3 regions of the Moraxella sp. DOX410 genome follow, and region 3 is predicted to be linked to each of the others. Evidence: predicted binding sites of a transcription regulator. Region 3 holds the regulator's gene; each other region holds the start of a gene.
What was found. Region 3 encodes PhoB, which activates phosphate uptake and scavenging genes when phosphate is short. Its sites were predicted from a motif close to TGTCATNAANCTGTCATAA; they were not measured.
Positions count from the first base shown of each region.

Region 1: a site for PhoB is predicted at 2,435-2,453, ahead of RNZ41_RS05915 (NAD(+) kinase). Genes of this name have one in related genera too.
Region 2: a site for PhoB is predicted at 2,473-2,491, ahead of pstS (phosphate ABC transporter substrate-binding protein PstS). Genes of this name have one in related genera too.

Region 1 is NZ_CP135138.1:1,337,048-1,345,104, forward strand. Features, by position in the region: gene RNZ41_RS05910 (lytic murein transglycosylase) at 76-1,419, shown strand; gene RNZ41_RS05915 (NAD(+) kinase) at 1,469-2,401, opposite strand; gene RNZ41_RS05920 (Bax inhibitor-1/YccA family protein) at 2,603-3,322, shown strand; gene pdxH (pyridoxamine 5'-phosphate oxidase) at 3,378-4,037, opposite strand; gene glmM (phosphoglucosamine mutase) at 4,063-5,418, opposite strand; gene guaB (IMP dehydrogenase) at 5,618-7,084, opposite strand; gene RNZ41_RS05940 (YqaA family protein) at 7,304-7,729, opposite strand; gene cysS (cysteine--tRNA ligase) at 7,760-8,057, opposite strand, start outside.
Region 2 is NZ_CP135138.1:617,056-625,112, forward strand. Features, by position in the region: gene RNZ41_RS02850 (ABC transporter permease) at 1-219, shown strand, start outside; gene RNZ41_RS02855 (hypothetical protein) at 267-827, shown strand; gene tsaD (tRNA (adenosine(37)-N6)-threonylcarbamoyltransferase complex transferase subunit TsaD) at 878-1,939, shown strand; gene crcB (fluoride efflux transporter CrcB) at 1,960-2,322, shown strand; gene pstS (phosphate ABC transporter substrate-binding protein PstS) at 2,705-3,862, shown strand; gene pstC (phosphate ABC transporter permease subunit PstC) at 4,003-4,953, shown strand; gene pstA (phosphate ABC transporter permease PstA) at 4,971-5,840, shown strand; gene pstB (phosphate ABC transporter ATP-binding protein PstB) at 5,902-6,657, shown strand; gene efeO (iron uptake system protein EfeO) at 6,863-7,765, shown strand; gene efeB (iron uptake transporter deferrochelatase/peroxidase subunit) at 7,845-8,057, shown strand, end outside.
Region 3 is NZ_CP135138.1:208,275-216,331, reverse strand. Features, by position in the region: gene RNZ41_RS01000 (multidrug effflux MFS transporter) at 1-529, opposite strand, end outside; gene asd (archaetidylserine decarboxylase) at 727-1,560, opposite strand; gene dtd (D-aminoacyl-tRNA deacylase) at 1,712-2,164, shown strand; gene phoB (phosphate regulon transcriptional regulator PhoB) at 2,354-3,052, shown strand; gene phoR (phosphate regulon sensor histidine kinase PhoR) at 3,122-4,450, shown strand; gene RNZ41_RS00975 (D-amino acid dehydrogenase) at 4,425-5,774, opposite strand; gene mscL (large conductance mechanosensitive channel protein MscL) at 5,930-6,361, opposite strand; gene typA (translational GTPase TypA) at 6,556-8,057, opposite strand, start outside.

The DNA.
Region 1 (8,057 bases), 1.1 Mb from region 3:
TGCTATATTCAATTTTTTTACCACAGTTGTTATGTTTGTACGCATTTGGCTTGTATTAATTGAGGTTATTGCTTTATGTATGTTAAATATTCGTCGTCTATCGTCGCTTTATCGCTCTGCTTGTCGCATCGTTTTGCTGGTCAAAAACTGGCATTGCCTGTCAGCTTGGCGGCATTGTTGGCAGCTTGTTCATCAGCACCTATTCAAACCCAACCCCAAAAATTACCAGGTACGTTACCGACTGCCCCTGTGGTGATTACGGCACCCCCGAAAGTCACGCCCGTGCCACCTGTGACTGTTCCAACCAATCAATACAGCAGCTTTTATCAGTGGAAATCGGATTTTATTGAACGCGCCGTGCAAAAAGGTTACCCCCGTGCTGATGTTGAACGCTTGCTGTCAAGCGCCAACTACAGCGAACAAGTGGTGTCACTGGATAAAGGACAGCCTGAATTTGCCAAAATGCCTTGGGAATATATTGATGGTGCCGCATCGAGTGGTCGTGTCAGTGGCGGTCAGCGCAATTTTGCCAGCCAAAGCGCCCTACTTGATCGCATTGAAAATCAGTATGGTGTGCCAGCCTCTATTGTGACTGCCATTTGGGGCATGGAATCTTCTTATGGTCAAGGCACAGGCAACTCTTCACTGGTCAATAGTTTGGCGACCTTGGCATATGATGGTCGCCGCCGCAGTTTTGCAGAGGATCAGCTGCTCGCGCTGTTGTCGCTGCTTGAGCGTGGTGATATTGATTGGTCGCAACTGCGCGGCTCTTGGGCAGGTGGCATGGGGCATACCCAATTTATTCCCAAAACTTGGTTAGATGAAGCAGTAGATGGCAATGGTGATGGTCATCGTAACCCTTGGCATACCGCTGATGCGTTAGCCTCTACCGCAAGCTATCTTAAAAATGCCGGCTGGCAACGTGGCATGGGCTCTTACTATGAGGTACGATTACCGAATGGTTTTGATTATCGCCAGGTCAGTACCAAAAAAACCATGGCAGACTGGCAAAATTTAGGTGTTCAATTTATTACCCCAAATGCGCCTATGGATGCGATGGCAGAATTGTGGCTCCCTGCGGGTAAAGAGGGTCCTGCGATTTTATTAACCAAAAATTTTGATGCTATTAAGGTATACAATAATTCCTCCAATTATGCCATGGGGGTGAGTTTACTTGCCAAAGCCATTATCGGGCAGCCAGGCTTACAGCAATCTTGGCCACGCTATGAGCAGCCACTTGCTACTTATGAAGTACGCCAACTGCAACAGCATTTGACGGCAATGGGTTATGATACTAAAGGCACAGATGGCGTCGTAGGCACCAATACCAAATTGGCATTTCAGCGCTGGCAAGCCGACCACAACCAAATTCCAGATGGATTCATCTCAAAACGCTCGGCAAGTGGGCTGATTAATTAGTATATTTCTTCATAAAAAAGCCACCGAATGCTTCAGGTGGCTTTTTTATTTAATTATCCATACTAAATTCTTCAGCGTAACTATTCCAACCCAGTTTGGTACGGCAAGCTTCAAAAAAATCCACCCCAGGTGGGTGTAATAGTGTAAGTTTGTTAGGATGCTTGTGAATCACTAAGCGCTGGTTTTGGTTGAGCGGCACCGACGGTTTGCCATCTGCACTCACCATCGGCTGGGTGCGGTTATCTTTATGGATACGGATTTTTATTTCGCTATTGCCGCTGACCACAATCGGGCGGCTTGATAAGGTATGTGGATGCATGGGCACCAGACAAATGGCATCCATACTAGGATGAATAATCGGGCCGCCACCTGATAGTGCATAAGCGGTGGAACCCGTCGGTGTGGAGGCAATCAGACCATCACTGTGCTGACGATAGACATTCAGCCCATCAATTTTTAAATGAAAATCTAGCATATGCACTGATTTTCCTGCATGCAGCACAATGTCATTTAGCGCCATATCTTCATAAATCACATGCGCACCTTGACGGATTTCCATCTTTAACAAGAATCGATCTTCAAGCTGATAATGACCTTGTAAAATACTGGTCAATTTTACGTTTAAATCATCAGGGTAAATGTCAGTTAAAAACCCTAAACGTCCGCGGTTTACCCCCACTACGGGCACTTTGTGTTTGACCAGTACTTGCGCGGCATGTAGCAGCGAGCCATCACCACCGACCACAATGACCAAATCACAAGCACCGCCGAGCAAACTGCGTTCAATAGTAGCAATCTCGCCCAAACGTGCAAAACTCAATGCCGGCAACCGTGCCGTCTGATGGTCAATTAATAAAGGCAACCCTTGCTCATGAAAAAAGTCACAAATTTGGTAGATACTTTGAATGACACTTGGCTTGTTGGCACGACCCATAATGCCGATACGCCCAAAGGCAGGATTGGGAATAAGTGTGGACGTCATAGCAGAAAATTAACTGATAAAGATTGAACTATTTTATCACAGCTTACTGGCTCACGTTATGCCCAATCAGTATTTTATATTACAAAATTGCTAATCTTCGTTGTGCAGTTTAGGTATACAAACTCGCTGCTATTTGCTAATTTAAGGTAATTGATATCTAGTTAACTTTTGAAATTTTTTAACTCTTGGGAGCAAATTTTTATGGCAAATCCGATTATATCCCGCGCTGAACTTGCGGTTAGCACGACACCGATGACGGTCAAAGGGGTCATCCGAAAAACCTCTTTTCTGTTAGGTTTGACGACCTTATCGGGTGTTGGATTTTTTGGCTATTGCCTAGCTAGTGGCGTCACTTCAGGTTTTGTTAGTGTAGCGGCTTTAGCCAGTATCTTGGTGGCTTTTGTATTGAGTATGGTAATTATCTCAAAACCCCACATAGCTAAAACACTGGCAATTCCTTATGCAATTTTAGAGGGCATCGTGATTGGCGCGATTTCTCTCTTTGCTAGCATCAAGTTTCCCACAGTTGCGCCGACGGCGTTGGTCGCAACTTTTGTAACCGCTGCAGTGATGCTGGCGCTTTATCGCAGTGGCGTGATTAAAGTCACCCAAAAATTTCGTTCTGTGATGATGTCTGCTGTGATTGCTATTATGCTGGTGTATCTGGTACAAATCGGGTTTAGCCTATTTGGTAGCTCACTGCCGTATTTGTTTAGCGGTGGCGTGGTGGGTATTGGTTTTAGCTTGCTGGTGATTGTGATTGCATCACTGAGCTTGTTATTAGATTTTGATAGCGTTGAGCGAGCTTATGCTGCAGGGGTGGATGAAAGCTATGAATGGGTACTAAGCGTTGGTATCTTATCAACACTGGTATGGATGTACATTGAATTTGTGCGTTTACTGCGTTCACTGCAAAACTAAGTTTTATCAAATAAAAAACACGGTTTAAAGTACCGTGTTTTTTATGGCTTGTAGTTTAAGGTAATAAGCGTTCCATCACCCATTGCTCGTCAGCTAGCGAATAAACAATGCGGTCGTGCATACGATTGGCTCTACCCTGCCAAAATTCAATTTTTTCTACCGTCAGCAGATAGCCTCCCCAAAATTCTGGTAAAGGAATTGGGTTGTCTCCATACTGCACAGTTAATTGAGCAAATTTGTCTTCCATTACCTCGCGGCTAGCAACCACGCTGCTTTGTGGCTCGCTGACCCAAGCGGCTAATTGGCTATCACGCGGGCGGCTATGAAAATACTGCGCGGATTGTTCACGGCTAACCTTTTGCACAGCGCCGGTAAGACGGATTTGTCTTTCTAGGCTTGGCCAAAAAAATAATGCTTCAGCATTGGGGTTGGTCGCCAAATCACAGCCTTTGGCACTGTCATAATTGGTATAAAACACGAGGCCAATGCCCGCGTTTTCCAATTGGATAATTTCACGCATCAGTAAAGTGCGCACACTTGGCTGCCTATCACGGCCACAAGTCGCCAGTGAAAACGCATACGCTTCCCCTTGCTTGGCATCAATTGCTTGTTGCACCCAAGTTTGTAGTAAGCTAAACGGCTGCTCTGGCAAGTGTGATTCGATAAGCTCGCCTTGCTCATACGATAATCGTTGACTGGTAAAATCAATACTCATGTTTTATCCTTATAAAATGTCAACTTTACGCCATCACTTGCCGTACTTTTTCAGCAAGTTCATTGGCTAGCATATCACACTCAATCTCATCATCGCTTTCGACCATTACCCGAATCAATGGCTCTGTACCTGATTGACGAATCAGTAAACGACCCCGTCCTGTCAATTTTTCTTCGGCATCTTTAAACGCATTTGCCAATTCTGGGAAGGTGTAGGGATCTTGTTTTTGCACCAATCTGACATTGACCAATTTTTGTGGTAGCTGCGTATAACCCTTCATCAGCTCTGATAATGATTGTTTGCTCTGTGCCATCACCGCAAGCACTTGCAAACCTGCCACAATCGCATCGCCCGTACTGGCTTTATCTAGCGTTAAAATATGACCCGATGACTCACCGCCCAGTACCCAGCCATTTTTCTCAAGTCCTTGCATGACATAGCGGTCGCCAACTTTGGCGCGCTCAAAGGCAATACCGGCTTTGTCAAACGCCAATTGCAGACCCATGTTGGTCATCAATGTGCCTACCACGCCATCGACTTGTTGCTCTGCTTGGGTGGCTAAAATATATAAAATGCCGTCACCATCAACCAACTCGCCTTTTTCATTGACCATGACGATACGGTCGCCATCGCCATCTAAGGCAATACCCACTTGGGCATCATGGTCAAGCACCGCTTGTTGCAAGTTTGCCGGATGGGTAGAGCCGACATTGTCGTTGATATTAATGCCATCGGGTTTATCGCCAATCGCAATTACGGTTGCGCCTAACTCACGTAATACACGGGGTGCGACGCTGTATCCTGCCCCATTGGCACAGTCAACGACGATTTTTAGGGCATTTAAATTTAGATTATAGGGGAAAGTGCCCTTACAAAACTCGATATAGCGACCTTTGGCATCCTCCACACGATAACTTTTGCCTAGCGCTTCTGGGGTGTCAATAACGACATTGATATCTTTGATTTCATCAATTTTTTCATTGATGGCTTGCTGAATGTCATCTGACAGTTTTTTGCCTTCATTGGAGAAAAATTTGATACCGTTGTCATAAAAAGGATTGTGGGATGCGGATATCACCACGCCCGCATCGGCGTGAAAACTTCGGGTCAAATGCGCGATGGCAGGGGTTGGAATGGTGCCTAGCATATGCACATCCACCCCTGCGGCGTTAAATCCTGCTTGCAGACAGGCTTCAATAACATAGCCAGAAAGCCGTGTATCCTTACCAATGACGACATTGGGACGATGATTTTCATTGAGGGTCGCTTGGTTGGCTAGCAGCACTTTACCCGTGGCATAGCCTAATTTGATTAAAAACTGCGGATGTATCGGAAATTCCCCAAACTTACCACGAATACCATCAGTACCAAAATAACTCATTTAATTCTCCTTTGCCGCCCGTTGTTGTTATCAAAATATAAAATTTTAGCATAGCAAAATTTCACGCATGTTGCGACATCTGTTTGTTTTTATGAGTCATGGCGCAACCTGTTACTTTAGGCGATAAAACTTTAGGCGATAAATTGGGCTATAAAAAAACTGGGTATTTAACCCAGTTTTAGCGCAATCAACGTATCACTTAGTTTACACGGTAATTGGGGGCTTCTTTGGTGATTTGTACGTCATGTACGTGAGATTCTTTCATACCTGCCGAAGTCACACGCACAAACTGTGGTTTGCTACGCATTTCTTCGATATTGGCACAGCCTGTATAACCCATTGACGAACGTAAGCCACCGGCTAATTGGTTGATGATTCCGTTCATTGGACCTTTGTAAGGGACGCGACCTTCGATACCTTCGGGTACCAATTTTTCTACCCCTTCTTTGGCGTCTTGGAAATAACGATCGGATGAGCCGTTTTGTCCTGACATCGCACCTAGCGAACCCATACCACGATAGGCTTTGTAATAGCGACCTTGGAATAGCTCAACCTCCCCTGGCGCTTCTTCGGTACCGGCAAGTAGCGAACCGACCATGATACAAGAGGCACCCGCTGCTAACGCTTTCGCCATATCGCCTGAAAAACGGATACCACCATCGGCTATCAGTGGAATGTCATTTTTTAGCGCATCAGCCACGTTGCTAATCGCTGAAATTTGCGGCACCCCGATACCTGCGATGATACGTGTGGTACAAATAGAGCCCGGACCGATACCCACTTTGACCGCATCGGCACCCGCATCACGCAACGCTAGCGCCGCATCAGCAGTGGCGATATTACCGCCAATCACTTGGATGTTTGGATAGTTCTTTTTCACCCAAGCCACGCGATCGATGACGCCTTTTGAATGACCATGTGCGGTATCTACGACAATCACATCCACATCAGCAGCGATGAGCGCTTCAACGCGGGCTTCGGTATCTGCGCCCGTACCCACTGCAGCGCCAACACGTAAGCGACCTTTGCTATCGCGGCAAGCATTTGGGTTGTTTTCAGCTTTGGTGAAATCATTGACAGTAATCAAGCCTTTTAATTGAAAATTGTCATCCACAACAATCACTTTTTCGATGCGGTGTTCGTGTAGCAAACGTTTGATATTCTCTGTCGGCTCGCCTTCTTTGACTGTCACCAATTTTTCTTTTGGGGTCATGATATTGCGAACAGGCTGGCTTAGGTTATTTTCAAAACGGATATCACGGTGGGTGACGATACCGACCACTTGATTACCTTCTACCACAGGCACACCGCTGATTTTGTTTTCTTTGGTGATGCGGAGCAGTTCGCCCACACTGGTATCAGGTGATACACTGATAGGATCCACAACGGTACCGGCTTCAAATTTCTTTACGCGTCGAACTTGCATGGCTTGTAAATCAATGTCCATGTTTTTGTGCAAAATACCCATACCGCCAAGCTGGGCAATGGTAATTGCCATTTGCGATTCAGTCACAGTATCCATCGCAGCAGATACGATGGGTAAGTTTAGCTCAATACCGCGTGTCAAACGGGTTTTTAAATCTACCATCTTAGGCAAGACTTCAGAATAAGCAGGTAGTAGCAGCACATCATCAAAGGTAAGTGCTTCATCAACGATTCGTAACATAAACACCTCGGAGCAGTTAAGCGTAGTTAAATAGTATTTAGAATTTTGTCGTGGTGAAAAATTTGACAGCCAAAAAACCGCAAAAGGCTGAACAGTTCCCTGCCCAGCCTTGTGGTTTAGTCTGTTGTCAGCTTAAATCGCAATTGACACCATCTTTTATTTAAGTTTTAAATTAACCGCCTATTTTAGATAAAAAACATGTCTATTGCAATCATTTTTCTAAATTACACCGAGATAAAGCGCATATAAGCTTACATAGCGGGCGGTCTTAGCAATCGTCACCAACAGCAAAAAGCGCCAAAACCGTTCACCGAACACACCGGCAAACAACGTAATCGGATCACCGATCATGGGTGCCCAGCTAGCAAGCAATGACCAAAACCCATATTTTTGATAGACACGCTTGGCTTTGGCAAGCTTGACAGCCGATACCGGAAACCAAGGCTTGTCATAAAAGCGGTCGATCTGACGCCCAAGCCAAAAATTGACACACGAACCCAATACATTACCAACGCTTGCCACCACCAATAGCAGCCAAGCCTTATAGTGTCCCTTGGCCAATAAGGTGACAAGCACCGCCTCTGACTGCATCGGCAACAAGGTCGCCGAGCCAAAAGCGGCAATAAACAGTAACCAATAAGCCAATTAAGCGATCACTTAAATAAAAGCTAGCGATTAAACACGGCGCCAAGTGGTACCGTTTTTACCGTCTTCGAGCTCAATCCCTTGAGACTTCAAATCATTACGAATTTGGTCAGCTTTGGCAAAGTCTTTGCCCGCTTTGGCTTGCTTGCGCGCTTCGATGAATGCTTCAATCTCGCTATCGCTTAGCCCGGTCGTTTCGCCCACTTTCGCTTGTAAAAAATCGGTTGGATTAAGCTGTAAAATATTGAGCGGTTGTGCCAAATCTTTTAGCAATGTTGCTAATGCTAGTGCTTGGGCATTGCCTTCAGCGGTTTCGAGATTGACCGCT
Region 2 (8,057 bases), 410 kb from region 3:
GGCAGTGCGCTGGCATCGACCATCACTTTGATGGATATCACCGGTGTGGCAACGACGATTATGTCAAAAACTTATACTGTTTTTGAATTGTTCTTTGCCTCAGGTATCATTTATTTGTTATTGTCTTGGCTATTGATTGGGATGTTTCGATTGGCTGAAAAACGCATCAATCGTCATCTGTCTTATCAGCCCATCAGTAATGGGGGCGTCACTGCCTAAGCTAGGCTAAGCTAGACAAAGAGTTTGGATATATTGGAGGCGTGCCAATGAAACAAGCAGTTATGATATCAAGTTTGCTGATAGGTGGGGTGTTACTCTCGGCTTGTCAACCTGCCAGTGATAACAAGCCACAGCAAAACAGCACAGCAAGTGCCACAGTAGCTAGTATTCAGAGTCCACATCACGTTGCCAGTGTAGCTGCTGCCAGTACCGTATCCCCCCAAGCCGCCCAAAACGGTGCGCCCAAACAAATCAACTGGGCATTGGTGGATTCGGGCGTTAAGCCAGTCGATAAGGCTAGCTTTAAATATCCCTTTGCGCTCGATAGTGAGCCTGTCAAAGCCTATGCCGAGATGTATCATGTGGATAATGAAACCTCCCGCTACAACTTAACGGTGGGTATGGCAGTCAATGAAGTCTTATCCAAAGTGCTCGACCAGCTGGGGACTGCCTATGTGTCACATGAACTCACAGCCGGCAAGAACAGCGCGTTTGTCATCCATACCACCCAGCAAATTGCCCCGAGTCAATACACTTATGTCTTTGCCGAGCCCTTTGCCAAAGGGTTAACCATTCCTGTCAAAATTATCAATGATGGCAAAAAATAACTAAGTTGCCATCGGTATATTGACGTTTATTTATCGTTTAAGGAAATACCATGCGTGTGCTAGGACTGGAAACATCCTGCGATGAAACGGGATTAGCCATTTTTGATAGTGACCAACGTCACCAACCCAATCAAGGTTTGGTCGGGCAAGTGCTATATAGTCAAATCGCGCTACATGCGACATATGGTGGGGTAGTCCCTGAACTTGCAAGCCGCGATCACATCCGTAAATTAGTGCCCTTGTTGCAGCAACTGCTTGATGACTGCCAACTCAAAAAAACCGATATCGATGCCATTGCCTTTACCAAAGGTCCTGGACTGGTGGGCGCGTTGATGACAGGGGCATTGTTTGGGCGCAGTTTGGCGATGGCGCTTGATATTCCTGCGATTGGTGTACATCACATGGAAGGACATTTACTCGCGCCGCTATTAGGCGCCAATCCGCCCGATTTTCCGTTTGTCGCGTTGCTCGTGTCGGGTGGACATACTATGTTAGTGGCGGTCAAAGGCATCGGGCAATATGAAATATTAGGTGAATCTATTGACGATGCCGCAGGTGAGTGCTTTGATAAAGCCGCTAAAATGCTAGAGTTACCTTATCCTGGTGGACCTAATATTGCCCGCTTGGCGCAAACAGGCAATCCATTAGCCTATGAATTACCGCGCCCGATGCTCGGCAAAGGATTGGATTTTTCTTTTAGTGGTATGAAAACCGCCGTGCATAATTTGATTAAAGACCATCCAACCGATAGCCATAATCCTGAGCATGCCCAGACGCGCGCCGATATTGCGGCAAGTTTTCAATATGCGATGGTCGATACGTTGGTGAAAAAATGCGTTAAAGCCTTGCAGCAAACAGGCATGAGACGCTTAGTAATCGCAGGCGGGGTGAGTGCCAATCAACAACTACGAGAATCGCTAGCTGAGGCATTAGCCAAAATCAACGCCACCGTGCATTATGCACCGCCTGCCCTGTGTACTGACAATGGCGCCATGATTGCCTTCGCCGGGTGGCAGCGCTTGAACGCCGGCCAACACGATGAGCTAGCGGTTAGCTGCTTGCCGCGTTGGGACATGACAATGCTGCCTGCTGTCAATCCAGCTAACCCATAACCATCTATAAGGACTTGAAGATGCCATGGCTGTGGATAGGACTGGGGGCTGCATTTGGGGCAATGCTGCGCTGGTGGTTATCGAGAATCAACAGCGTACATTCTTGGTTGCCCTATGGCACACTATCTGCCAATGTATTAGGCGGGCTGTTGATGGGATTTGCCTTGATACTTACCCAAAAGATGCACCCAAACTTACGACTGTTTATCACCACAGGTTTTTTGGGGGGACTAACAACGTTTAGTACGTTTAGTGCCGAAGTGTTTACTTTGTTGAATAGCGGCAAGGTAGTGCAAGGTTTAGGCTTGATTGGCATCCATGTGTTTTTAACCTTGGTTGCGACTGCCATTGGGTTTTATAGTCTTAAATTGTTAAATTATTGATAACTTTTCAACTTGTTAATTTTTTCACCTTTTCACTTCTCATTCACCGCTAAAGGTTGTAAAGCTGCTCAAGGCTTTGTGAATCGATAAGCGAGTTAAATCTTAAATCCCCTTATCGCGTCTCACCTATAGCAGCGTGTGCCATCCGTCAGCCATTAAACTGTCATGATACTGTCACATTTCTTTGTAATCATATACACAATTTTTATACAAACCGAAATATGGTTATTATCATGACAGTTAAATCGGTCAGCTGTGAGTTATATCAGCATTGAGCTATCATAGTGAAAATAACCAGAAAAGTTAAATCGTACCGTTGGTGACATTTATTTCATTCAGGCAGTTTCATCGTAAACTCAAAAAACGTTTTTAGGAGCTATCCATGCGTTATTCATTATTAAGTGTTGTCGTAGCATCGACCTTAGCGTTAACCGCTTGTGGCAACAAACAAGCAGACAATCAAGCAGCGGGTGCCTCAGCAACGTCAAGCACTGCGACAGGCGCGGCAGGTAGCGACAAAAACGCCGTATTTACCATCACAGGTGCAGGCGCCTCTTTCCCACAACCTATCTATGCTAAATGGGCAGGTGAGTTCAAGAACGCCACTGGCGGTCAAGTGAACTACCAATCAATCGGTTCATCAGGTGGTATCAAACAAATCCAAGCCAATACCGTTGACTTTGGTGCGTCGGATGCGCCTTTAAGCAAAGAAGAGTTGGATAAAAGCGGTTTAATCCAGTTCCCAACCGTTATCGGTGGAGTTGTACCGGTTGTTAATATCGATGGTGTTGCACCAGGTCAATTAAAACTAGACGGTGCCACCCTTGCCAATATTTACTTGGGTAAAATCACTAAATGGAATGACCCAGCGATTACCGCATTAAACCCAGGCGTGACACTACCAGATGCGCCAATCACGACGATTTTCCGTTCTGACGGTTCAGGTACAACCTTTAACTTTGCAAGCTACTTAGCGGCTGTATCACCAGAATGGAAAGCAGGTCCAGGTGTAGATAAATCCATTAAATGGCCAACCGCTGCGACAGGTGCAGGTGGTAAAGGTAACGAAGGCGTGGCAAGTAACGTCGCTCGTGCCAAAAACTCAATCGGTTATGTTGAGTACGCTTACGCAAAACAAAACAAAATGTCGCATACACAGCTTAAAAACGCGGCGGGCAACTTTGTACAACCATCGGCTGAAAGCTTTGCCGCTGCAGGTAATGCAGATTGGAAAGGTACACCAGGCTTTAACATCGTATTGACTAACCAAGCAGACCCAAATGCCTGGCCAATCTCTGCGGCAACATTCATCTTAATCCATACTAAACCAACCAACCCAGAAAACGTCAAAAATACCCTTAAATTCTTTGACTGGGCGTATTCAAGCGGTGATGAGCTAGCAAAATCCTTGGACTTTGTACCATTCTCAGCAGAAAGCAAAGCTATCTTCCGTGACGAGTGGAAAAAAGTTGTAGGGGCTGATGGTAAGCCACTATTTAGCTCAGATGCTGCCACAGCAACTGCGTCAGCGGCAAAATAATCTCATGATGATGGTTAACAGTTAACAGGGTTAGGCATGTCAAACGATACGTAGAGCAATAAACTAGTTAATGCTCTACGTTTTTTTTTCAAATTTCTAGAATTAGTAAACTAAAACTATTTTTTGATGGCTGGGTTCTTATGTCGGATTTACACGCAAAACTCGCAAAGCAAAAACAATTAGACTGGTTGTTTGTCAACGCGACTCGTCTTTTTGCGTTTATCGTGCTGTTGTTGTTAGGTGGTATCTTAATCTCACTATTTCTTGGCGCATTGCCAAGTATGAAAGCGTTTGGCATTAACTTCTACACCAGTAAAGACTGGGATACAGGGATGGATGTATACGGCGCACTCGCACCAATCTATGGGACGCTAGTGACTTCTGTCATTGCCATTTTGATTGCGGTTCCTGTAAGTTTTGGTATTGCCATGTTTTTGACAGAGCTTTGCCCCAATTTTTTAAAACGTCCTTTGGGTATTGCCATTGAGTTGTTAGCAGGTATCCCTTCAATTATCTATGGTATGTGGGGATTTTTCGTATTTGCGCCTTGGTTTTCAGAACATATCCAGCCCTGGCTGATTGACCATTTGGGTGATGTGCCTTATGTGGGTCGTTTATTCCAAGGTGCGCCGATGGGTATTGGTCTGTTCACCGCAAGTTTGATTTTGGCAGTCATGATTATCCCGTTTATTGCATCGGTCATGCGTGATGTTTTCTCCATTACGCCAAAAATGCTTAAAGAATCTGCCTATGGTTTGGGTTCAACCACTTGGGAAGTGATGCGATACGTGGTGTTGCCTTATACCAAAGCCGGTGTGATGGGCGGTATCATTTTGGGATTGGGTCGCGCATTGGGTGAAACGATGGCAGTCACCTTTGTTATTGGTAACGCTTATAACGTCAGTCCAAGTTTGTTCCAGTCAGGGGTGTCAATCACTTCGGCATTGGCAAATGAATTTGCAGAGTCTGAAGGCTTGCACCAATCATCGCTATTACATTTAGGTTTCTTACTATTTATCATTACCTTTATTGTACTGGTGATTTCAAAATTGATGCTCAGTCGTATGGATAAAAATGCGGGTACGAAATAAGGACGCTGGGAAATACTATGACTACTATCAACATGAATCGTAATAACGCCATTTACAAACGCCGCCGTCTAAGCAATGCTTTAGGACTGATATTTGCCGGTTTGTCCATTGTATTTGGCTTGACCTTCTTAGGTTTAATTTTATTCAAATTGTTTTTATCAGGCTCGCATGCGTTATTGACCATGCCCATTTTTACTCAAGACACCCCATCGCCAAACGAAATTGGCGGTCTTCGCAATGCGATTATCGGCTCAATCATGGTGACAGGATTAGGGCTTGTAGTCGGCACACCGATTGGTGTGATGGCAGGTATTTATCTTGCTGAATTTGCCGAAAACAGCTGGCTTGGTAAAGTCACCCGTTTTATGAACGACATTTTGCTATCCGCACCCTCCATTGTGATTGGTCTATTTATTTTTGCGTTGATGGTACAAGGCCGTAACTTCTCAGGTTGGGCAGGTGCAATGGCTTTAGCGCTATTGGTTATTCCTGTGGTGGTACGTACCACTGAAAATATGCTGCGTCTAATCCCCAATACATTGCGTGAAGCGGCTTATGCGTTAGGGACGCCAAAATGGAAACTGGTAACATCGGTTACTTTACGTGCTGCCAAAACTGGGGTATTAACAGGTATCTTACTGGCATTTGCGCGTATCTCGGGTGAGACTGCACCCTTACTATTTACCGCGCTTAATAACCAATTCTTTAGTACCGATATGGGTCAACCCATTGCCAACTTACCAAACGTGATTTATCAATACGCCAGCCAACCATACCCTATTTCAAACCAATTGGCTTGGGCAGGTGCGTTACTCATCACCTTGGCGGTATTAACATTGAATATTTTGGCACGTGCGCTAAGTGGTAAAGAGCAATCATCACATTGATGATCAATAGAAGATTAAAGCTATTTGCTAGTATCAAACAAATTTTATTAAGGTATTCATCATGACCGCAAAAATGCAAATTCGTAATTTAGATTTTTATTACGGTAAATTTTTAGCCCTTAAAAATATCAACATCGATATCGCTGACAAAAAAGTTACCGCGTTTATCGGACCTTCAGGCTGTGGTAAATCAACGTTACTGCGTACTTTCAACCGTATGTATGACCTATATCCCGGCATGAGTGCCACGGGGGAAATCAACCTAGATGGACAAAACATCTTGGATAAATCGGTGGACGTCAACTTGCTGCGTGCTCGCGTGGGTATGGTATTCCAAAAACCAACGCCATTTCCGATGTCAATTTATGACAACGTGGCATTTGGTGTGCGTCTGTACGAAAGCTTAAGCCGCGCTGAACTAGACGAGCGCGTTGAATGGGCGCTCAAAAAATCGGCACTGTGGACTGAAGTCAAAGATAAACTTAAAGCATCGGGTCTGTCATTGTCGGGTGGTCAGCAGCAGCGTCTGTGTATCGCCCGCGGTGTGGCAACCCGTCCTGAAGTATTGCTACTAGACGAACCCACCTCGGCACTTGACCCTATCTCAACAGGCTCAATTGAAGATTTGATTTCAGATTTAAAAAATGATTACACCATCGCCATCGTCACTCACAACATGCAGCAAGCGGCACGGGTGTCTGACTATACCGCGTTTATGTACTTGGGCGAAATGATGGAAATGGGGGATACTGATAAAATGTTCACAAACCCAGACCGTAAAGAAACTGAAGAATACATCACGGGTAAATTCGGCTAGGTTATTTTGTTATTAGGCGATCTGCGCGTCATTTAGTCAATCACAATACCTCGCTACTTTGCTGCTGCGGGGTATTTTTTTGCCTAAACTTCTCGGCACAATCAACGTAAAATAAATATTGATAACGATTCTCATTTACACTATAATTCGCCAATTGTCATTATTTTTTTTATTATTTATTCGTGTTTACTTTTAAGGATGTTTTATGTTGAGCCGTACTTTTACCTTATCAATATTACCTCTAGCGATATCTGCATTACTATTGACGGCTTGCCAAAAAACCGAACAAAAAACAGAGGTAGCGCCTGCTGCAAGTAGTGCCGCAACAGCGCCTGCAACGACTAACGCTTCTGCAGTCACAGCATCAGCACCGGCAGCAGTGGATATGAGTAAAGAAACGGCGGAATATAAAGCTTGGGTACAAACCCAAATTGATAGCTTGCTTACCGATACCCAAAAATTTGTCGCACTGCTCGAAGCGGGTAAATTAGAAGAGGCGAAGGCGTTATATCCAAAAGCGCGCATGTATTTTGAGCGATCAGAGCCGATTGCTGAAAGTTTTGGCGACCTTGACCCGCGTATCGATAACCGTGAAGCCGACCTTGAGCCCAATGAAGTATGGACAGGCTTCCATGCGATTGAAAAAATCTTGTGGACACAAAATACCACCAAAGGCACCGAACAACTGGGCAAACAACTGATTGCAGATGTCAAAGAATTGCACGCCAAAATTCCAACAGCGGAGGTCACAGGCGACTTGATGGTGCAAGGTTCAGTAGATTTGCTCAATGAAGTATCAACAAGCAAAATCACCGGCGAAGAAGAAATTTTTTCGCACACAGACTTGTATGATTTTAAAGCCAATATTGAAGGTGCCGAGAAAATATTTGCCATTTTAAAACCAAAAATCCAAGCCAAAAACCCAGCTTTAGTCACGGAGCTTGAGCAAAAATTTGGCGCAGTCAACCAACTACTTGCCAAACACCAAGTCGGGCAACAAGACTATAAATCCTATAAAGAGTTAACCCCTGCAGATACCAAGGCACTAGCCGAAGCGGTGAATAAACTCGGTGAACCCTTAGCGCAGATGGGCATTGTATTGCAATAAGTCAAAGGTGAAGCAAAAAATTGCTTCACTTTACGGTTTTAGGGTGGCATAAAAAGGTCAGTACGGTGTTAGGGGCAGTATGAAACATAGTAAATTAGATAAGCAAGCGCAAGAAACAGGGATGGGATTAAAAACGTCAAATCGTCGCAGTTTTTTACGCCAATTTGGTGCGCTCAGTATCGCAGGCGCAGGTTTAGCCGTGTCAGCCTGTCAGCAAAAACCAAGCGAAAACTTACCTAACTTGCAAGCTTTGGATGGCAATCAGTCCAAAGATAGCGATAAAAACGAAAAT
Region 3 (8,057 bases):
AAATCACCCGCCAACTGGCGACTTTTAACAACAACGACCCCAAGCTTGGTGCCAAAATCGGCGCAATCCCCATCACTAGGACCATCAGCGAAAATGCCTTTGCCATTTGCTTGGGATGCAAGCGGTCACGAATCATCGCCCGCGACACCACCGTTCCCACACACGCGCCCAACGCCTGTAGCGTTCGTGAGACAAACAACACGTATTCATTGGTGGTGGTGGCGCACATCACCGAAGCAATCACATACAGTACCATGCCCACATACAAGGGCTTAATGCGCCCAATCCGATCCGAAATCGGACCATAAAACAACTGCCCGACCACCAATCCCACAAAATAGGCAGGCACCGAATTGGACATAAAAGCCGTTGCCACGCCAAAATCTTGTGCCATACTGGGCAAAGCCGGCAAATACATATCAATCGACAGCGGACCGATGGCAATAATCAACCCCAAAATCATAATCCAAACGGTTGGATAGTCTAAGTCGTGCGATGGTTGGGGGTGCGGTGTTGGCGGTAGGTTCATAGTGATCAATTTAAATAAAAAAGCGCGTCTAAATAAAAAAGCAGGCAAAAATTATAAGTCGGCTATTATAAACAAATTTCCCTAAAATATTTTTCGTTATCGTTTAGTTTATGTGAGCAATCAACCATGCAGATTGGCTAAAACACAGCATAAAAAAGGCAGCCTTTGCTACCTTTTTTAGCCTATACCTTGACAGCTTACTGCAAAAAAGTACCCAAACGTTGACCCATTGTCACAGGCACTGAATTATAAAGACCTGCACCCCAAGCCATGCCCGCTGATTTTGGTAATACCACAATCGCCGTTGAGCCCAAATAAAACCGCCCAAGTTCATCGCCTTTTTTCAGCGTCATGTGATGGGTTTGACGCTGCACGCGATCGCTACGTTTGATTTTGCCTGTGGCCACTGTTTCAATCCCTGCTACAATCATCGCCCCGACTAGCACAACGCAAGCTTTACCAAATTCGGTATCAAACACACACACGCAGCGCTCGTTACGGGCGAACAAATCGGTAATGTTTTCAGCGGTCTCGTTATTGACCGAAAATAGCTGTCCTGGCACATAGATGGTCTCTACCAAGGTACCGTCAAACGGCATATGCACGCGGTGATAATTGGTCGGTGCCAAATACACGGTGACAAAACTCCCCTCTTGCATGGCTTTACCAAGTTCATAATCCGCGAGCAATTGCCCAACTTCATACGATTTGCCTTTGGCTTGCAGGATTTGGTCTTTATCGATTTGCCCCAATTGCGATATCATGCCATCTGCAGGACAGATAAGCGCATCTGGGTCATCATCAATCTTGCGCGCGCCGTCTTTGAGCTCACGGGTAAAAAAATCATTAAAACTGTCATACTGAGAAAAACTACCGCGCGCATATTCCTCTAGCTTGATGCCATACACCGAAGCAAAGGTACGAATAAAGGTTTTTTTCACCATCGGATGACGGCTTTGGGCAAGACGACCTGCGATTTCACTGATTTTTTGTTGTGGGACAAGCGATTGTAATGTGGTAAACAAGGTCATAAGTTACTCGAGATTGGCATTTTAAAGTTGGCTTATTATAATCAAAATCCCCCTTAGAATCACGGTATATTAAACACTGGGCTACGAGTTAAGCGACAAGCTAGCTGTTAAGTTAAGCCGCTTACGCTCAAACTGACGGATAGGAAAAATCATGAAAGCAGTACTACAACGGGTGAAATTTGCCAAAGTAGCAGTTAACCAAGCGCCTCACTCACAACAAATCGTCGGCGAGATTGCACACGGCGTACTTGTTTACCTTGGCCTTGGGCATGATGATACGCTCGCCATGGGGCAAAAAATGATTGATAAAATCCTCACCTATCGCGTATTTGAAAATGAGCTAGGCAAAATGGATAAAAATGTGCAAGAGGTTAATGGCGGCTTACTGTTAGTGTCGCAGTTTACCCTCCTTGCCAATACCCAATCGGGTAGACGTCCTGATTTTAAGCCTGCGATGGCACCCGACACGGCCGAAGCTTTGTTTGCCCAGATAGTAGGGTATGCCAAGACGCAATATGCAGCTGTGCAAACAGGCGAATTTGGCGCAGATATGCAAGTCAGCAGTTGCAATGATGGTCCGATAAATTTTATTTTTGAACTGTGATGCGACCTATATTAAGTAATAAAAATTGAGTGAAACGCCGAATTTTTTACAACAGCACAAATAAAACCTCTAAAAACTTATCGTTGTCATTTTTTTGTCATATTCTGAAGTTGTAATATGGGCATTGTAATATTATTGTCATAAAATTATTTTGGTAAACAGTTGCTTACTTTATCGCTTGAGAAATTTATGAAAAATGAAACTATTTTGGTAGTGGAAGATGAGCCTGCCATTCGAGAAATGATCGTAACCACACTAGAGATGGCAGGATTTGATTGTTTGCAAGCCTCAGAAGTCTCTCAAGCCCATCATTTGGCGGTAGATCATCGCCCCAACCTTATCTTATTAGATTGGATGTTACCCAATGGGCTATCAGGCATTGATTTATGCCGCCGCCTGAAAAAAGATGAAATGCTCTCTGAAATTCCTATCATCATGCTCACCGCCAAAGGCGAAGAGGACAACAAAGTCCAAGGACTTGACGCTGGGGCAGATGACTATATCACCAAGCCGTTTTCCACCCGTGAATTGGTTTCCCGTATCAAAGCGGTATTGCGCCGTAGTAGCGCATTGTCAGGCGAAAAACCCATTGACGTAGGCGGCTTGTCGCTAGACCCTGCCAGTCAGCGCGTGAGTGCCAATAACAAAGCGGTAGATATCGGACCGACAGAGTATCGGCTACTTGCTTTCTTTATGAGTCATCCTGAGCGCGCTTATACCCGCACCCAGCTACTCGATCAAGTGTGGGGTGGCAATGTGTATGTCGAAGATCGTACCATTGACGTGCATATCCGCCGCCTGCGTAAAGTGCTTGAGCCATTTGGGTTTGCGGACTATATCCAAACTGTACGTGGCACAGGCTATCGCTTTTCTAATAAAATCGACTAACAATAGCCTTATTAATCGCATTGAAATTTTTGCCAACTTATCCCAACTTCGCTATAGTAAGCTTTCTCAATGGATGCTAGAAAAATTAATATGTGGGCGAGCATTTCACCCGTCGTCACAGCTGGGGTTGCCGGGCTGTTGATTGGCGGGCTATTAGGGTTTTGGGGTTGGGGACTGGCGATAGGGCTGTGCCTGTATCAGCTATATTTTTTATGGTCAATACAACGCTTTAAAGCATGGTATAACAAAAATCCCGATGAGCCGCCGCCTGCATTTGAGTCCAACCTTAGTGTCGTTGCCAGCAATATCTACCAAGTCAATCGCCAAGAGAAATTGGCGCATCAGCAAACCGTTTCGCTGGTGCAAAAAGTGCGCGACTCGCTAAGCGCATTGCAAGACTCGATTATGCTGATTGACAAAAATGACTGTATCGAATGGTGGAACAACTCTGCCGAGCGGCTTTTTCAATTTAAAGCGCCCGACCAAGGTCGCAATGTGTTGACCATTATTCGCAACCCGCTTTTTCATCAATATTATCACCACATTGAAGACTATCCAGATGGTGTGCGTATCCATAACCCGTCTAATATCGAGCGCTATGTGCAGTGCAAGATTACCAAATTTGGGCAAGAAAAATTACTGCTGATTTATGATGTCACCCGTTTTCAGCATTTAGAACAGATGCGAAAAGACTTTGTGGCAAATGTTTCGCATGAACTTCGCACGCCGCTTACCGTCATCATGGGGTATGTGGAGACTTTGAGTGAACAGCCTGATTTAGATCCGCGTATTGCTCGCGCGTTTACTCAGATGATGCAGCAAAGTCAGCGCATGAATAACATCATCAATGACTTACTGTTATTATCTCGACTAGAGAACGATGAAAAGCCCGCTGAGCCCAAAGACATTGATATTCCCAAAATGCTGATGCAATTGTTTGACGATGCGCAAATGTACAACAAGTCATACGACCATATGATTCATTTGCATATCGACAGCACGTTACATATTTTGGGTTATGAAGATTATCTGCGAAGTGCGCTCAGTAACCTGATTACCAATGCCATGAAATACACCCCCAAAGGTGGGGAGATTAGTATTAGCTGGCATGAGTGTGACGCGGGGGTATGTTTTAGCGTGACCGACAATGGCATTGGTATCGAGCAGCGCCATATTCAGCGCTTAACCGAGCGTTTTTATCGCGTGGACACGGGTCGAAGCCGTGACACAGGGGGTACCGGTTTGGGGCTAGCGATTGTCAAGCATGTCTTATATCAGCACCATGCCACCCTTGATATCACCTCCACGGTTGGCAAAGGCTCGACCTTTACTGTGACCTTTCCAAAATCCGCCAGTATTCCAACCCAATCCCTTAATCCTGCATGCCCACAAAGTTAAAATTTACTTGTGGCTGACGCCCTTGCATGATATCAGCAATCGCTTTTGCTGAGCCGTTCGAGTGCGTCCAGCCCAAAGTGCCATGTCCGGTGTTGAGATACAAATTATCAATACGTCCGTGGCGATTGACCGCGCGACCGATAATTGGCACATTTGACGGTGTCATCGGTCGCAGCCCTGTCCAATAATTTGGCTGAGTCAAATCTACCGCATCCCCAAACACCTCTCTTACCCGCCGCGTAATGGCTTGGCAACGAACGGGATTTAGCTCAAGGTTAAAACCGTTAAATTCAGCCGTTCCTGCTACTCGCAAGCGATCGCCTAAGCGCGAGTATACCAGTTTAAACTCATCATCAATCAAGCTCACATAAGGTGTCTCATCGGGTCGCAACACGGGGTACGTGGCTGAATAGCCTTTGGCAGGATAGATGGGTAGATTGATACCCAAATCTTTGACTAAGGCAGGACTATAACTCCCTAACGCCAGTACATAAGCATCCGCAGACAGTATCTGTGACTGCGCTGGCAAAGCGGCATTATCTCTGCTATCAACGGACATTACTTCCACACCGTCAATGTGTTGGTTATGATAAATAAGTCGTTTGATGGCAGTATTAAATAAAAATGTTACCCCTTGCTGTTGACAAAGTGCGGCCAAGCGATGGGTGAATTTTTGCGCATCCCCTGATTCATCAAGTGCCGTATAAGTCGCCCCAACCAATTCTTTGCCAATACCAGTTAACGCAGGCTCTAATTCTATCGCTTTATCCACACTAATTACTTGCCGATCACAACCCAATTGCTGCATCCGTTTAGTGGGTGCTATCGCTGCTTGAAACTCAGCATGATCGGTATAAAAATGCATAATACCGCGTGTCAAACAGTCATAATCAATGCCCGTTTGCGCCCTGACTTCGCCGAGTACTTGCCGAGAATATAATCCTAAATTGACCATCTGCACCAAATTAGCATCGGCACTTTTCGCATTACACTGCTGCAAAAACTGCCAACCCCATCGCCACAGCGCCATATCAGGGGCTGCATCTTGTCCCGCGTTGCCCGGCAAACCCAACAACCGACGCCAGCGAAACAACAATGGCGCATCTTCTCGAAATAACCATTTTAGCGCTTTATAGGGTGTATCAGGATTTGCCCAAGGCGTAGCATGTGACACAGATATTTGCCCACCATTGGCAAACGATGTTGACAATGCCGCGCTACTTTCGCGCTCGATTACCGTTACCTCAAACCCTGCTTGTCGAAGCTGCCAAGCAGTGGTGACACCCACCACCCCTGCACCAAGCACGATTACCTGCTTTGTCATAACTTGCCTTACTGTCATTAGCTGATGAATATGTATAGATAAAAAAGGTAGATTGACTAGCAATCAATAAAAAGCCCCCAGTTATCATGGAGGCTTTTTTTCATTTATAAATAACATGGGCTGAAATTTTAATCTATCAGCTTTTTTACAAACCGTTATTTGCTTAATTTACTGCTGATTTCACGCAGCAATAGTACTTCTTCTGAAGGTTCTGGTGCAGCCGCTTCTTGTGCTTCGCTTTGACGGCGTAGGCGGTTCATAGCTTTCACCAACATAAAAATGATAAATGCCAAAATAATAAAGTTGATTAAGATGGTGACAAAATTACCATATGCAAATACAGGCACACCCGCTTTTTTGAGCGCATCATACGTCATAGCGGTGCCTGCAGGTACATCACCTAACACCACAAACATATTGGTAAAGTCGATTCTGCCGCCCATAATCGCAGAGATAATCGGCATAATAATATCTTCTACCAACGACGTGGTGATTTTACCAAATGCGCCGCCGATGATGACACCCACTGCCAAATCCATCACATTGCCTTTGAGGGCAAACTCTTTAAATTCTGACATCATACTCATATAACTTCTCCTACTTTCAAAATAATTGCTACAATCGTTGACTAAAAAGCCCTTATTATCATAAGGAATTGTATAAAATTTTAAACCTTTGCTTTGCCAGTGTGTAGATTAAATTAAAAAAGCTTGTAACAGGTACAAGCTTTTTGTAAATAAATGTTAGGCTTTTTCAAAATTTTTATCGCGTAGATTCGCTATTATTTACGACCGTTACGTTTACGCTCATTTTCAGTCAAGTATTTTTTGCGTAGACGAATTGATTTTGGTGTCACCTCAACCAGCTCATCATCTTCAATAAATTCAAGCGCTTGTTCAAGGGTGAAAATGATTGGCGGCGTTAAAATAATCGCATCATCGGTACCACTGGCGCGCACGTTCGTCAACTGTTTTGCTTTGGTTGGATTGACTACCATGTCATCGCTACGTGAGTTTTGACCGACAATCATACCTTCATAGACTTCAGTTTGTGGCGATACAAACATACGACCGCGTTCTTGAAGGTTAAATAGCGCATAGCCCAATACAGTACCATTCACCATAGAAATCAACACCCCATTTTGGCGTTTTGCCACATCGCCTGTTTTCACAGGACCATAATGTGAGAAACTTGAGGTCATGATACCGGTACCTGAGGTAATGGTTAAGAACTCAGAGCGAAAACCGATTAAACCACGTGACGGTACTACCGCTTCAATACGGATACGACCTTTACCGTCAACTTCCATATTGGTCAATTCGCCTTTACGGTAGCCCATTTGCTCCATTACCGCGCCTTGGTGCTGTTCTTCAACGTCAAAAATCACATTTTCAAACGGCTCTTGTTTCTCACCCTCGATTTCACGAACAATTACTTCTGGACGTGACACACCCAGCTCAAAACCTTCACGGCGCATATTCTCAATCAATACAGATAAGTGAAGTTCCCCACGACCTGAGACTTTAAATTTATCAGGACTGTCGGTATCTTCTACGCGAAGTGCCACGTTATGAATTAACTCACGTTCTAGGCGCTCACGAATATTGCGTGACGTCACGAATTTACCTTCTTTACCCGCGAATGGTGAGTTGTTCACTTGGAAAGTCATCGATACGGTTGGCTCATCGACACTTAGCGGTGGTAAGGCTTCTACATTTTGTGGATCACAGATTGTATCAGAAATATTTAACGCATCGATACCCGTGATACAGACGATATCACCTGCCTGTGCCATAGGTACTTCGATACGGTCAAGACCATGGTAACCCATGATTTGTAGGATACGGCCGTTACGTTTATTACCTTCTTTATCAACAATCGTTACAGGTGTATTGGTTTTAACTGACCCACGCTGAATACGACCGATACCAATCAAACCTTTGAAGTTATCATAATCAAGGCTTGAAATCTGCATACGGAATGGACCGTCCGTATCCACCTGTGGTGGCTCAACAACATTAACGATGGTTTCAAACAATGGCTGCATATCTTCTGCAAGCTCGTCAGGCGCTAACCCTGCAATACCATTCATTGCAGAGGTATAAACGATGGGAAAATCTAGCTGCTCATCTGTCGCACCCAAATTATCAAACAAATCAAACACCTGATCCATGACCCAGTCTGGACGTGCGCTTGGTTTGTCAATTTTATTAATCACCACGATTGGCTTTAAGCCACGGGCAAATGCTTTTGAGGTCACAAAACGGGTTTGTGGCATAGGAC